4 regions of the Dehalobacter restrictus DSM 9455 genome follow, and region 1 is predicted to be linked to each of the others. Evidence: riboswitches for the same ligand, from Rfam matches in the RefSeq annotation. Region 1 holds a riboswitch; each other region holds the start of a gene.
The links. Region 1 has a riboswitch for cyclic di-GMP ahead of nhaB (sodium/proton antiporter NhaB). Riboswitches for the same ligand answer to the same signal wherever they lie in the genome.
Positions count from the first base shown of each region.

Region 2: linked by a shared signal. The riboswitch ahead of DEHRE_RS12460 (DUF5667 domain-containing protein) and the one ahead of nhaB (sodium/proton antiporter NhaB) in region 1 are both predicted to bind cyclic di-GMP.
Region 3: linked by a shared signal. The riboswitch ahead of DEHRE_RS07365 (diguanylate cyclase) and the one ahead of nhaB (sodium/proton antiporter NhaB) in region 1 are both predicted to bind cyclic di-GMP.
Region 4: linked by a shared signal. The riboswitch ahead of DEHRE_RS00080 (sigma-70 family RNA polymerase sigma factor) and the one ahead of nhaB (sodium/proton antiporter NhaB) in region 1 are both predicted to bind cyclic di-GMP.

Region 1 covers NZ_CP007033.1:957,083-961,005, forward strand. Annotated here, with positions in the region: gene DEHRE_RS04580 (M56 family metallopeptidase) at 1-779, shown strand, start outside; gene DEHRE_RS04585 (DUF3102 domain-containing protein) at 786-1,085, opposite strand; gene nhaB (sodium/proton antiporter NhaB) at 1,351-2,856, opposite strand; cyclic di-GMP riboswitch class I at 2,943-3,034, opposite strand; gene ablB (putative beta-lysine N-acetyltransferase) at 3,233-3,923, opposite strand, start outside.
Region 2 covers NZ_CP007033.1:2,593,371-2,597,293, forward strand. Annotated here, with positions in the region: partial or broken gene DEHRE_RS12455 (DUF2922 domain-containing protein) at 1-6, shown strand, start outside; gene DEHRE_RS12460 (DUF5667 domain-containing protein) at 152-1,486, opposite strand; cyclic di-GMP riboswitch class I at 1,500-1,584, opposite strand; gene DEHRE_RS12465 (ABC transporter permease) at 1,821-3,155, opposite strand; gene DEHRE_RS12470 (ABC transporter ATP-binding protein) at 3,152-3,865, opposite strand; gene DEHRE_RS12475 (efflux RND transporter periplasmic adaptor subunit) at 3,902-3,923, opposite strand, start outside.
Region 3 covers NZ_CP007033.1:1,523,605-1,527,527, forward strand. Annotated here, with positions in the region: gene DEHRE_RS07360 (IS4 family transposase) at 1-1,077, shown strand, start outside; gene DEHRE_RS07365 (diguanylate cyclase) at 1,140-2,813, opposite strand; cyclic di-GMP riboswitch class I at 2,874-2,959, opposite strand; gene DEHRE_RS07370 (LiaF transmembrane domain-containing protein) at 3,132-3,626, opposite strand; gene aguB (N-carbamoylputrescine amidase) at 3,705-3,923, opposite strand, start outside.
Region 4 covers NZ_CP007033.1:14,677-18,599, reverse strand. Annotated here, with positions in the region: gene DEHRE_RS00100 (nucleotide-binding protein) at 1-259, opposite strand, end outside; gene DEHRE_RS00095 (NifB/NifX family molybdenum-iron cluster-binding protein) at 259-627, opposite strand; gene DEHRE_RS00090 (DUF134 domain-containing protein) at 658-1,038, opposite strand; gene DEHRE_RS00085 (cation:proton antiporter) at 1,066-1,755, opposite strand; cyclic di-GMP riboswitch class I at 2,148-2,235, shown strand; gene DEHRE_RS00080 (sigma-70 family RNA polymerase sigma factor) at 2,513-3,076, shown strand; gene DEHRE_RS00075 (helix-turn-helix domain-containing protein) at 3,666-3,905, shown strand.

The DNA of each region.
Region 1 (3,923 bases):
TTAAAGTTATCGCGCTAATTGACGCGATGCCTTTGCCGGAAGGGGTTGTCCGGGATAAAGTCGAGTTGCAGACGTCGACCGCGCCGTATGGTTTAACCATTCATTACCGGATCAACGACGATTCAGCGATTTCTGCGGAAGACGGAATGATCGGTGATGTGTTTGGGCGCAATGCCATCCTGTTGTTCAGCCTAGTAGATAATGTTGAAGTCATTAACATAAAATTTACCGACAGCGTGGGAAAATATGAAGGATATAGCACGACTTACTTAAGAAGCAGAATGGAGCAAATGATGCAGAGAGATGTACGTGTATATGCCGAAAGTGCCGATTTGCTGAAGGAATTGCTTACGCGTCTGGAGCATGCGTACTTCAGTCTTGGAAATGAAGGAAATACGGCGGTCAACAAAGCCAAGCAGATTGAGCTGTGCTTGGAGAAAATCATGTCATCGCCTTTACCTTCCTCCAATCCCTATGATTATATCAAAGCGCATCAGGCAGAGTACAATATCATTCTGGCCATGGATGAACAAGCACTGCCTTACCTGTTTTCCGAATTTGCGAAAGGCGGGCAGACAGGCTTAAAGGGAAGTCTGATGGAGATCCTGTGCCGAAAGATCCTTGGCAGTGAGGATATCAAATATGCCAGTACGAATCATCAGGACTGGTATGATGCCTATAAGAAACATATCCAGGAGATAACAGACAAAAATAGTTTGATCTGGGTGCAGGATCATTATCCGAAAGGTGTACTTATTTTGGGCGGAGAACAGAATTAACTTAGACTATCTGTAACGCATTTTTCGCCCTTCTTCCGGGACTCCTAAGAGGATCACCGCCTGGGAGTATGTCAAATTACGCACCAGGGCGCAATTTGAGCTGCAGGCGGAAGCCTCGGGCAGTTTGCTCCCGTACTCTCTGAAGACCTTCATCAGTCTGTCGGCCGTACGCTGAGAGTAACTGACCGACTCCTCCAGCCACTGGCCCCATTCTCCAAACATAAGCAGGGCCTTGGCTTCCGTCAGCCGCCTTCTAATCTCGACAGCGGCGGCAAGGTAGATACTCTCCGTCCAGTATTTGATCATGTTAATTTCAGCCGCGATGACATGCGGCGTGCGTCCCCTGATGATATCCGTTGTGTATTAGATACTGTATTAGTTATTGGATCAGTCATGATATCCACACTCCTTGGGGCTAACTTCACTCGTAGGATCTGTGGACAGGCTTAAAAGTGTGACAACCTCAGTCTTAACAACGGACAATCTTTCTCATCGTATATAAGGTCACCGAAAGTCGAGATACTAAAAAATCAGTAATGCTCAAACCCTTGTAATTTGATATCCTTAAGTGTTATAACAGGTACATTGTTGCCAGTAAACCTGTTGCAGTCATAACGACGGCGTATGGCAGAGCCAGTTTTACCATCTCAGCGTAAGACAGGCGAATCAGCGGTGCAAGTGCAGAAGTCAAGAGAAACAGAAACGCCGCCTGACCATTTGGTGTGGCAACGGAAGGGATATTTGTACCCATGTTGATGGCAACTGCCAGCTTGTTGTACTGCTCCAGCGCAATAGCTCCGGCTTCAAACGCTTGCTGTGTTTCAGTCATATATACCGTAGCCACAAAAACATTGTCACTGATTGCCGAAAGGACACCGTTGGCCGCAAAGAAAGCCACAAGCTGGTTCTGCCCTTCCATGTTCAGCACCCATTGAATAATCGGCGTAAACAAATGCTGGTCATGAATAACCGCAACGACGGCAAAAAATACGACCAGCAGCGCAGTAAACGGCAATGCTTCTTCAAACGCATGACCGATGCGCTTTTCTTCAGTAACCCCGTTGAAAGCAGTAAGCAGGATAATAATCATAAGACCAATAATACCTACTTCCGCCAAGTGCAGTGCCAGGGAGAAGATCAGCATAACGCCGCACAAAGCCATAACAATCAGGCGCACACGTCCGCGCATATTCCTGGCAGCATCTTTGACTTTTACATCATCTTCCATAACATTTCTCACAGATTCCGGAAGCTGGTAGCCGTACCCCCAGAACTTAGTAACTTCAAGGATAATGGTGGTCAGAAGACCAACGATCAATACCGGGATAGACACAGGGGCACATTGTATAAAGAAATCTACGAAGTCCCATTGCATAATGGAGCCAATCAACAGGTTCTGCGGTTCACCAACCAGTGTTATTGCTCCGCCCAGCGCAGTGCCCACAGCACCATGCATCATAAGATTACGCAGAAAACCACGAAACTCGTCCAGGTCCTCATGAAGTTTCTCATCAACACTATGGTCGTGATTAATGTCATACGTTTCGTATACTTTTTCGCTGGAAGCAAACTTGTGGAAGATGCTATAGAAACCATAGGCCACGGCGATAATCACTGCCGTTACGGTCAGCGCGTCCAAAAACGCGGAAAGAACCGCACCCAGTACAGCGAACAGGAATGAAAGCGCGACTTTAGAGTGTACTTTAGTAAGGAGCTTGGAAAACAGGTACACAAGACCTTCTTTCATAAAATAGATCCCGGCAACCATGAACATCAGAAGAAGAATAACCGGCAGGTTCATTTCAACCTCGTGATAGACCATATGAGGGTTAGTAAGTCCGAGCACAACGGCTTCGATCGCCAGAAGCCCACCGGCAGGAAGCGGATAACATTTTAACGCCATTGCCAGGGTAAAAATAAATTCGACAATCAACACCCACCCGGTAACGTACATACCGGCGGTAACCATCAAAATAGGGTTCAACACCAGAAAAGCAAGAATTGTTCTTTTGTACCAGTCCGGAGCATGACCCAGAAAATTTGCTCTGAATGCTTGTCCGATGCCCATTTGTTTCATATGTACTATCCTCCCAAGTGAAAATTAAAGATATAAAAAAGAGAGTACTCCAAAACGGAACTACTCCCCCCCAAGAAGTTCATATTACTTGCAGCCTGGCAATCATAGCAACTTACAAGCAACCTTAGACCCATAGCTTTAGCGTCCTTCACTTTCACGAAGTTTGCATCAACCTGTACAACTATATATTGTTATTTTTGCTTAAGCTTTTATATTATAACAGAAAATTATTCTTTTGAATACCCTGAATATATCCACTTTATGCTGAAGTGTCCAGGTATTTATCTTAAGTATTTTGTTTTTTAATATAATCCTTTAGCAAATCAGGCTATCTCTCAAAAATCTTCTTCCCCTTGACTTACAAAATAGTATTTTACTATTTTAAAGTTTTTACCCAAATATTCATATCTTCAAAACCGCCGCAAATATGGCAGTTGTTGATTAGTCTACCCCGATACATATACCCCAGCTTGCTTAAAGACCTGTTGATTCCAAGATTGTTAGCTCTTGAAAGGCTATATGCTGTAGCAAAGCCATTGCGTTTCAAGTGTGTTTCCAGTTGGAATATCAATTCGCTTAATATGTTTCTGCCTCTATACTTTGGATAAGTGGCGCAATCAGTTATTTCAGCGTTCATGTGTTGTTTGTCAAGATCCGCCGAAGCAATACTGATAATTTTTCCTTCTTCTTCCGCTACCATATACAAAATATGATCCTGCATGACTTTTTGAAGATACTCTCTGCTGAAAATAGGAGTTGGATAGGTTTCAAATGCCGTTTGAAAAAGCTGAATTATCTGGGGAATATCGTCCGGCACGGCCTGCCTTATCGTATAGTTTTTATTCTTAGTCAGCTCGAATTTATTGGTATTCTTAACGCAATAATCGATAATTCTGTTTTCTTTCTCCTCATAGAGTGAATTTTTGCGCTTCGTATCAAGAAAAAGGGACATACAAGTTGCATCCTCTCCCTGAAAAAAACCGTCGATAACCCCCTCTGCTACAAACCCACATTCCTCAAAGAGACTAAGATCTTGTTTATAACAATTCGCAATAATCTTACCCAGA
Region 2 (3,923 bases), 1.3 Mb from region 1:
GCATAAGCGGGCAGTACCGGCCTAAAAGATGAAGACCACAAAAACAGACAGCTCAGGCACTTTATTCGCCTGGTGGCTGTCTGTTTTCTTTTTGGGAGGCATTGCATTTTATGCTATTTGAATGATTCTCAGTTATCGAAAATATAAAGTCCTATCTTTTTCCTTGCCCTTTACCGTTATGTCCGTTATTTGAAGAGGTATTCGTGACTGTGTTCTGAATACTTTGAGCATTGACGGTTCCACCACTTTCATCACTTGTGCCATCCACTGTTGTTTCATCCGAAGCAGGCTGGTCATCGGCTATGGCAGTCTGATCGCCAGTAACCGTTACATCCTGATTATCTACAGTCGTTGCATCCTGTTCGTCCCCTGCTTCCAGGCTATCTTCCTGGTCGCTCACGGCTTGGCCCTTATTGGCCTTCTTATATTCTTTTATGTTTTGGGTTTGCTCTTTTAGGACTTCTTTCGTTTCCTTATTCGTCTCTACTTTGATCTTCTGAACATCTTTCCTGAGCTCCTGCATGTCGTTTTTGTACTGTTCAGCCTGTTCGACTTTTTCCAGGGCAACGGCAATGGCAGCCTCGTCACCTGAAGCACGGGCTTCACCCAACTCTGCTTTGGCCGCTGCAAATTGCTGCACCGCATCCCCATAGGCTTTTTTGGCAGCCACATAAGCTTTGATCGCAATGGTGTTTTGAACTTCGGCTTTGATGATATTCTGCATGATCTCAGCCTGATCTTCTGTCAGATTGCCGCTGATTTTTAAGACGACTTTATCTGCATCGCGTTGAACAAGCTCAATGCTGGCAAGCAGATTGCTGATCACCGTATTCTCTTCTATGTCAGTTGCTGCCGTGTCCTCTGCGACTGTTTCATCTGTGGAAGTCGTGACGGTCCCATCATCCGCAGCAGCGTCTGTAGCCGTCGTATCCGTACCTTCAGCTACTTCGTTGTCTTCGATCATCTGCTGTACCTGGAAGTTGGCTTTCTTTATCGTATCCGAGTACGCTTTCAGAGCCTGTTCCATCAAATCCAACTGGTTTTGTTCGGACATGATTTCCGCTTCGGCGAGCCTTTCATTGGCAAACTCAACGAGCAGTTCCGCTTTTCCTTCATCAGAAAAAGTTACAGCAACCTGGACACTTTCAATCATCTGTTCAAGTGAATAGAGCCAGCTGTCCGGCGTTACGCCGGCTTCATCTGCTGTCGAGGCCTGGACGGTGGAATCCGTTATTGTGGAGTCGGTTGTTACTGCATCTGTTGTTGTAGTATCAGTCGTCGTTAAATCGGTTGTTGCCGTGTATGTTGTCGGGTCAGCAGCTGTTGAATCTGTAGCGGGCTCTGTGGGCGTACCAGGAGTACTCGTTGAAACATCCTCGATAACTGTGGTTCCATCCGTGGTTGTTTCAGCAAATACACAGGTTGGAGCGACCGCAATGATTAGAAAAACACAAAGAATTGAAACGAGAATCTTCTTACGGATCATTCTATCTACCCCTTTCGGTAGCCCGGCTGTCATAACCTTTCGGTGTTAGACCCGTGGCTTTGCGTCTCCGTCTTTCGACGGATTTGCCATTATCGTTTTGGCTGAGGCCATTATAGTACAGAATTACTTTGAAAATCAATGTTTTTGGACTTATTCCAGACCAATGGGGTATAAAAAATGAGACTTTCGTCTCATGGTCGGGTAATTATAGAGCAATGCAACTTCATATTCAATAACAGATCGTTTCAAAATGCTGACCAATTTATTATTTATCATGTCAGTTCTTTTCTTAATGAGCTTAGAACAAATCTAAACAGGTTTATTAACGGAACTATTATTCATATCTCAACGCTTCAATGGGATCAAGTTTAGCTGCCTTATTGGCCGGATAGAAACCAAAAAATACGCCGATCGCCATAGAAAATAAAACACTAATAATTGTTACCGGTATGGATATTGTCACAGGAGCCTTTAATACAACAGAGACAATCGTGCCGACCAGGGTGCCAATAATAATGCCGATGCCCCCCCCGATGCCGGAAATGATGACTGCTTCCGTGACAAATTGAAATTGGATGTGAAAGTTTTTGGCACCTAAAGCTTTCCTGGTACCAATCTCTCTTGTTCTCTCGGTGACAGATACCAGCATGATGTTCATTACCCCAATTCCTCCGACGAGTAAAGAAATTCCGGCAATAAACGCAATAGCTAAGGAAATCGTACTAATAACACTTAAAATTGAATTTAACTGCGTCTCCATACTATTTACCCTTGCACCCCATACTGAATTATTTTTATAAAGGTTATCAAAATAAGTCGTCAGCTGGGTTGTAAAAGCCAGTACGTCCGTATCCCCGCTTGCCACTACCGTAATTCGGGAATAGTTCTTCTGGGACGCATCCAGATTTGCTGTGGATATCGGGATATAAAGATTAGTGGACAGATCTTCCTCTGAAGCCGTGCTTACCTGACCCATACTTGATTGTTCATATTTATATACCCCTATAATCGTATACAATTCAATAGAATTGGTCTTATATATTTTTACGTCTTGGGAGAGCGGATCAGTGCCATCCGGAAACATATTTTCCACAAATTTATCGGATACGATTGCAACATTTCGATAATTTCTTACGTCTTTCTCTGATAGGTACCGTCCTTTTAGGATCTCCAAATTATTCGCCAATAAATAATCTGCGTTGGTTCCGGTCATGGTAATATTGGCATAGAGATCTCCATCTTTGGCAGTTGCACTACCAACAGAAGATTCCAACGATACACCTTTTATGTCAGCGGGAAAAGCTTCCTTTATTTGTTCAATCATTTTATCTGAAATCAAATCCGAGTCTTCAGGTTCCGAGGTATTTCCGCTTCCTCTCATTCCCGGAGGTCCTCCAGCTCCAGACGGTGCTCCGCCTGCCGCACCACTAACGGGTCCCAATAAAGACATCGTCCGTTGTTTTTCAGATTTCTCCCTAATTGAAATGGTAATGTTATTTGTCCCAAAAGAAGATAAATTTGAATTGACAGATGCCGTAACGGCATTGCCGATCGTTACAATTGCAATTACAGAAGTGATACCAATAATGATCCCAAGCATTGTTAATAAGGCTCTCATTTTATTTGCTTTTAAAGAGGCAATGGCCAATATGATGTTTTCCAAGATCATAGGTTTGCCTCCTTAACCAATTGTCTATTGCTGCGAGAATTGTCACTGATGATCATTCCATCACTGATTGTTATCAGTCTATCCGTACGCTCCGCTAATTCATGATTGTGTGTGATCAGGACAATCGTCTTATGCTCTTCGCGATGGACTTTTAAAAAAATATCCATGACCAATAATCCTGTTTGCGAGTCCAGCGCACCAGTAGGCTCATCTGCCAAAATAATTGACGGATCATTGGCTAAAGCCCTGGCGATTGCAACCCTTTGTTTTTGTCCTCCGGAAAGCTCATTAGGCATATGCATCATTCTATCCTTCATCCCAACCAGTTCTAATAAAGCCATAGCTCTTTGTTTTCTTTGTTCTTTGCGAATTCCCATATAGAACAAAGGCAATTCTACGTTGTTTAAAGCGTTAATTCTAGGAATTAGGTTAAATGTCTGGAAGACAAATCCAATTTTTTTATTCCGTATTTCAGATAATTGGTTTTGGTTCATATCCTGAATCGGAATTCCCCCAAGCTTGTAAACCCCGGACGTCGGCCGATCTAAAGCACCGATTATATTCATCAACGTGCTCTTGCCGGAACCAGAGGCCCCAACAACTGCTACAAATTCGCCTTTTTTAATATTCAAATTGATGCTTTTTAAAATTGTAAGTTCATTTGGCTTACCAATGTAGTACTTTTTGGTCAGGTCATTTATTTTTATCATGAACACACACCACCCCTATTTCTTCAATTCCCTGCTTCAGTTCGTTTCTGGCCTAGTC
Region 3 (3,923 bases), 570 kb from region 1:
AAGGTCATTGATTTTGTTAATGGTTTGACCAGTGATGATCGGAAATCGGTACTCATTGTTGATGATTCTCTTTACAGCAGAAGTCGAAGTAAGAAAGTTGAACTGATGACTCGGGTCTTTGACCACACAACCCATAAATTTGTGAAAGGCTTTCGAATGCTGACTTTGGGCTGGTCCGATGGAAACACATTTCTGCCTATTGGTTTTTCACTCTTAAGTTCCCAGAAACCGGAGAAGATCTTGAATCCGGCCAAGCCTTTGGATAAGCGAACGATTGCTTACAAAAGAAGAACCGAGGCGATGGGGAGTACAACCGATGCTTTGATTAATCTTCTCCACTGTGCTGCTCATATTCCAGCTAAGTACGTTCTTTTTGACAGCTGGTTTGCCCATCCTAAGACGATCTTAAGGGTCAAACAAGAAAAGCGCGATGTTATTTGCATGTTGAAGATTACAGAGAAAATTCATTACCACTATAACGGAAAATGGCAGCCCCTTCAGGAACTTCGTAAATTGGCAGGTGATATTGCTGATGCTAAAACAGGGATCATCGGTTCAATAACAGTTCAAATACGTGAGACCAAAAATATTCAAGACTTAACCGATGTGAAAATTGTTTTTGTTCAGGACAGACGATCGAAAAACTGGCTGGCCCTCCTGAGTACGGACTTGGAGCTATCTGAAGAAGAAATTGTCCGTATTTACGGCAAACGCTGGGACATAGAAGTTTTCTTCAAAGTATGCAAGTCGTATTTGGCTCTGGCTAAAGAATACCAAGGACGAAACTATGATGCTCAGGTAGCCGCAACATCCATCGTATTTCTAAGATACATTATGTTAGCAGTTGAAAGCAGAAATACTCAGGATGATAGGACAATTGGAGAACTATTTTACTATTACAGTGATGAAATGGAAGATCTCAAACTTTCTCAAGCATTAGTATTGTTAATCGACACTCTCAGGCGTGTTCTAAGCAATTTTCCTGTCATAAGCCAGGAATTAGCCAATATGATTATGGATACTTTTCTTAGCACTATTCCACGGTCTTTCAAAGAACGATTGTTGTTTGCAACCTGATGTGTCAGAAAAATCATGGCTTTAACCATTATTTAATGGTGGGAAAGTTGAGTTAATTACAGTTACCTATCATTCACAACAAGGTCTTCCTGCATAATCTTGTTAAAAACAGTAACCAGATACGGATCAAATTGTTTGCCGGCGCACTTATTGATTTCAACAAGTGCACTATAGGGGTCCATGGCCCGTTTATAGGGCCTTTCATGCGTGATCACATCGTAGGAATCAACAATAGAAACTATCCTCGAGAACAGCGGGATTTCATCTTCTTTCAGCCCCTGCGGGTAACCTTTTCCATTCCACCATTCATGATGACCGAGAACGGCTTCTGAGACATGCGCTAATTCCCTGGACGACTGCGTGATCCGATAGCCGATTTCGGAATGTTTTTTCATAATGCTCCATTCTTCCGGGGTCAAGTCACCTTGTTTTTTTAAGATTTCCCCCGGAACACCGATCTTGCCGATATCATGCAGCATTGCAACTTGGACCAATTCGACGATCTCTCTTGGGGACAGGCCGATCTGACTGCCGAATTTACTGACCAGACTTTTCAGCCTCATGACATGGGCTTCCGTCTGATAATCTTTTTCCCAGAGCAGTTTTTCCAGGAACTCGATGATGGCAAGGCGGGATTTCTTGCTTTCATTTAATTTGTTGCTATACATTTTTTCCTCAGCCTGGCTGATCATTTTTGCCAGGGGTTGTTCCCTGTTCTCATAAACCGTCAGGCCAAACGAGATATCTATTGGTACCGTTTGCGGGCGGGAGATTTTTAAATTATTTTTAATATTGTTTAAAAACACGCCGGCCTGATCAAGCGGCACACCAGGCATGATAATGATAAATTCGTCCCCGCCCCATCGGATAATCACATTCTCAGTGCCGATCGTCTCTTGCATGATTCTGATCCCGTCAGCAAGCAATTCATCCCCTTTTTCATGACCAAAGGTGTCGTTGATCAGTTTCAGACCATTAAAATCCCCCATGGCCAATGTTGCAGGCATGAGGGTTTTATCAAGGAAATCTTCCAGCACATTTTCAAAATAGGTACGGCTGTAGGCCCCCGTTAATTTATCATAAATGACAAGTTTTCTGATATTTGCTTCTTTGCTTTCGAGCTCCTCCCGGATGCTTTGAAAATACAGGGCCTGCATATTAAGATAAGCAAGCAGACCAACAACACCGGCAACTAAATAACCTACAGACGGTGAAATAACGTTAATTAATTTGCACAACGGATAAAGTAAAATCGACAAGGCCCAAAAAATATAGGTATAGCCAAGTATTATTCGGATCGGGCCTTGTGGTGTTTTTGCTTTTAAGCATGTCATAGCAGCTTTGGATAATAATGCAATGATCCAGACAACAGATAGAAGTAAAAGAGCGGTTGCCGAGATTCCCTGAACAGCAATACATATAAAAGCAACGATCAGAAAGCCCGTGCCGATATCCCAAAACACCGGGTAGCTTCTGCTAAAAAACAACAGCGTACCCTTGAATATCAGCCAGTACCCTGCGATCGAAGAGGCATAGTTGATAATCTGAAGCACCACGGACGGGCTGTCGGTTTCCAGCAATGCAGTTCTGGAAAGATAGGTTATCATGAGCATCAAGACAGAAAGACTCCATGCTAAGAAATAATGTTTCTTCTCGGAAAAATATAAAAATCCGTAAGATATCAACAAGACCAGGGTAATTGAAATACTGGCTGCAACGATGGAATCCGCTGTCATATTAAATCCCCTCCTCAGAAAAAAAAATCGCGGCCAAAGCAGCCGCGGTTTTCATCTTCTGTGTGCAACCCGACTGTCAATATGCTTCAGCACTTAGACTCGTAGCTTTGCGTCCCTGCTTTTCAACAGGTTTGCCAATGGATCATATGATTTTAACTCAATTATAGTAAAATACACGAAATCTGTCAATAAATGTATGAATAATCAATAAATGTATGAATATTCAGAGTCTGACTATTCATACATTTATTGATTAATATTATGCAATAGATATTATCATCCAGATCAGATTCTTCTTACATGGTTTCCAAATTTAGTTCATGTTTTTTTCCTTTGGATGATCAGGATCAGACCTGCCAGAATCAGCAGGATCGGGACCACCAGGCCTAGATCTATATAGCGCTGAATTGACGTTACAAACATCCCAGTAAAGGATATGCACGCTAGAGCGGTTAGAATAAAAACAGGCACCAGCAGACCGCGCGGGCGTCCGGAAAATAAATAGAGTTGAAATAGACCGACTGCAACAGCCAGCGGATAGACCGGCCAGGTATATCCGGAAAATTGCCAGTGTGTAAAAGTCTCAAAGATGAACAACAGACCAATAACGGTAAGGATACCACCGGGAACTAGCAATCCGGGGCTTTCTTTCTTACTGAAATAGTTGAATTCAAAAGCAAGCCCGAGAATAAGGATCAATACCGGCCAAAGAAATTCCATACTGAAGATTTGCCAGTTGCCAAGATTATCTATAAGCAGCAAGCCTCCTGTAAGGATTAGAATGATTCCCCAAAATAAGCCGCTTTTGTTCATATAGAGCCTCCTCTCACCTTATAAAGGTTAATAAGATACTCGAGATTTAAGAACTACAAATTCGTGTTAGATAATGGATTATTTTGATAAATAAAGTTCCCCGTCGTAGGAAGAAATCCTTCCATATAGATCAGGCCGGCGGTCTCTAAAGATCCCCCACTCCAGCCGCTGAACCTCGAGCTGGTCCAGATCAAATTCCGCGATTAGAACCGCTTCTTCGTTTCGTCCAGCCTCCGCTATCTTATTACCCTGCGGTCCGGCAATGAAAGAAGAACCATAGAAGGTGATTTTGGAATC
Region 4 (3,923 bases), 940 kb from region 1:
TATTCTTAATATAGGCCAGAGCGTTGAATTTGCAGAAATTGACACAGGTGCGGCAGCCGTTGCACAGCTTTGAGTCAGCCTGGGGAAGTTTAACCGTTACCCGTTTATTTTTTATGTCCTGCGGTTTAAAGAACAGATATCCGTTCGGCTCTTCCACATCACAGTCGATATATACGGATTCTGGTGACACTGCCGCCAGGTTGACGCTTACTAGGGTTTTACCCGTGCCTCCTTTGCCGCTTAAGACAGCAATTTTCATTAGCTCCCTCCATGTTGATGAAAACCGGGGTGAATATCGTCCAGTAAATTTAATTTTCCTTCCTTCAAGGCTTCAATATTATCCCGGATAGAATTATTGGTATTTTTATAAAGTGCAATTTCCGCTACTTTGAGCACTTCTGCGGCATTCTCACCGCAACGCGGTGTAATGATTGCCTCTGCTCCGCTGTCAACAATATTTTGCGCGGCTTTGATTCCTGCTCCGCCTTGGCTGGCAGCGGCGCTGTTATTCAGAAAATTGTTTTCTTCTGTTTCGGTATCGTAAAGAAGAAAGTAAGGAGCCCGTCCAAAAGAAATACAAACGCTGGTATCCATTGAATTATCGTCTACCGGTATCGCTATCTTCATCTTTATCCTCCCTTTGTTTAATTATTAATACTAGTTTCCTTTTTCGTCAGGTCCAGAAAATTCTGTGCGGCAGCGGTGCCTGTAACATCCCCCGCAGCGGCAGGTTTTCTCCAAACCTTTGCAGAGCTCGTAATCTCCGCCTTCTATACGCAAGACTTTCCCGTTTACCAGAGATTCCGCCATCTTTTTTCGTGCATCATTATAGATGCGCTGAACAGTCGTACGGGCAATATGCATTTGTTCCGCGCACTCTTCCTGCGTAAAACCCTGCAAGTCGATGAGCCGTATGGTTTCATACTCATCAACCAGCATTAAGACCAAATTCTCCTGATCAATAGCTGCATTAAGCGGACCGAAAAGGCTGCTTTCCGGCAGGCAGCATACTTTTCTCCATTTTCTTGGTCTTGGCATATCTTTTCCTCCCTTAGGCCATAAACATTATTGACATATGCCCTTTATGTATTTGATTATAATCAATTTCGAACATATGTCAATAATGTTTATTTTTTTATTTCCATCGTTAGATTCTCCTTGTAAAACTCGTTCTCGTAAAACATTTTTAGGGAAAAAGAATTTCTGGGCTATCAAAGTCGGAATAACGGCGCTTAAAATAACTACGGTTACATTCACGCTGTATTGAGAGTTGCTGATATATTTATTTGTCAGTCCGTATAAAGCCAAAATTGTTCCAAATGTCAGTCCGGTGCTCATAAGAAGGGTGGTATAGATACCGTCCCTTCTTTTGTATTTAAAGAACCTGGTAGCTGGAAGCACTCCGATAAATTTTGCTCCAACTTTAACCAGCAATAGAATTACGATTAGGAACAACGTTGCCGCAAGTGCTTTAACGGAAACAAGGGAACCTGCTTTTATAAAATAGAACGGTGTAAAGGCTACAAAAGCAATAGCCCGCATTTTATGGAGCGTTTCTTTATATTGCAGAAAAAATCCTGCCATAGCTAAACCAATAATATAAGCCGGGAGTACCGCCTCGCTGCCGGAATATTCCGCGAGAAATCCCAAAAACAGAAGAATCAGCAGAAAAAATTTAATTTCCGGCTCACTGACTTTCCCGCTGTATCTTGCAAAGATCCATTTTGCCAGGGGGATTCCTACAAAACACACCACAATGACTGCTCCGACAAAAATAAGCAATTTATAAGAAAACCCTGTAAATAGGAATCCCAAAGCCAACACCGTGCCTAAATCCGTGACAAAACCAAGAAAACAATCTCCAAACTTACAAAACTACAAATTTAGGGATTACTAAAATATAGCATAAATTCCGAAACATAGCAGGTTTAGTAAAATACAAGGCTGGTTTGGTTTTTGGAAATGATATACAATATCCGCTTTTTCGACAACACAATTTGACACAGATTTATGCAAAAAGGGTTTATTATATAATTAACATAATATGACATATAAGAACCCATTACTTCTTATATGCGTATTTAGTATTTTCTGTCGATTAAGACAGTATTTTATTCCTTTGACTTAACGCAGACATTAACTAAATAAAAAGATAAGGGCAAAGTTGTCTAAAGACAGCGACGCAAAGCCATAGGGTCTAACGTGCCAATGCACTATGACAGCCTGGTTGCCGAACAGTTTTATGGTATATCCTGCCCTTTTGAGGCAGTTTTTTTATTTGCTTATAGTTGCGTTACCCCCTGAGATTAGGGTTGTTTTTTCATGGCTTTGCTCTTTGCCCCAAGCAAAGGGAGTGTTGCTGATTGCGAAGCATGTTAAAAATTACCCTCCTGAGGTGTAAATAAAGAAGAATTTCATAATGTTCTTTATAAATCTTACTTGACAAACGTCACGGTGGATGAGCCCGCGATTTGCCTTAAGCAAACTGCGTGCTTTTTTATTTGGCAAAAACATGTTGCTTATCAGCTTAAGGCTTACAATCGCCATTATTATATATTTTCTTTTTTTTCAAAAAAATTATTTAAATCCCTCAGGTGCCGTTCCCCGCCCTCTGTTTTGGTTTTTACAAAAAAATCAAAACGGAGGTCTGAAGATGAAAAGGATTAATTTGCGAGATTATTACCCATTTTATCAATCTGACTTTTTTGTTGAAGTTGCGGATGAAATCGCTTTATCGCTGAAGTGCTTCAAGCTGAGCGAGAATGCTTACAGATTACGCACATACAGACAAAAAGCCTATTACTCTCTCGACCGTGGTGACGGTATTGAGCAGGAAATTGTTTTCATTTCCTTGTCTCCTCAAGAGATTTATGAGAGGAGAGTCACCAATCATGAGTTGTATACTGCCATCAACAGTTTGCCGGAAAAACAGGCAAAACGTGTTTATGCCCATTTCTTTTTGGGGATAAGCAAAACCGCCATTGCTAAAGCAGATGGCATTAGTGAAAGCGCAGTTAGGGAATCCATCGAACGTGGATTAAAAAATATCGAAAAGTTTTTAAAAAATTTCCGGTAACACCCTGCGATTTTGCCTGAAAAATGAAGTGGTTATTAGAGGGACAAAAATTCTTCCCCCTTAACTGATCTTTGACAATTAAATAATTGTTTTATTCGGTACTTTCCCTGTATGTCCTGAAAAGGAAAGCCAAATAGCAGATACGCCATAACCACCAGTCCGTCAACAATCGGATTTAGTGAAGTATAAATGATGTTGCTATTGAATTAGGTCAGGTACGAGCGATTAATATCCGTGCTATAAATAAATGCTGGCAGCATTTAAGGCGATGACACATACAGAGGGATAATGATACTTCCGTCCAGCCACAGCCCCGCTTAAGCGGGATCACGTAATGGGGGCGGCTTGCAGAGAACCTGGGAGAGGTGAAATTCCTATGAGGACGGTCAGCCGCTGTCCACCGAATAAAACCATAGTCTTATAAACCAAAATAGAAGTGCAGTATAGGGGTGCGCCTGTTTATGATATGCGCTACGTGTCTGAACGAAGGCGCATTCTCCCGCTGCGCTAATCAAAATAATGACGATTGTTTTATATAAAAATTTTTTTATTAAGTATAGACCTGATGAAAGCAAGAGGAGGCTTAATTATGGCTAATGAAAAATTAACGCAAGAAAAAGCCTACCGAATCATGCTAAAAGGATACCCCGATGTGCTTGATATAAAGCAAATGTGTAAAATTCTTGGCATCAGCCTTAAAACGGGTTACGGTTTGATACAGGAAAATAAAATTGAATGCCTAAAGGTTGGGCGGGCCTATAAAATCCCCAAGCCTTTTTTGTTGAGTTATTTGAGAATAGGTCCAAGTAGAGACAGTGAAGAAAAGTGAGATTTACACATTTTACGA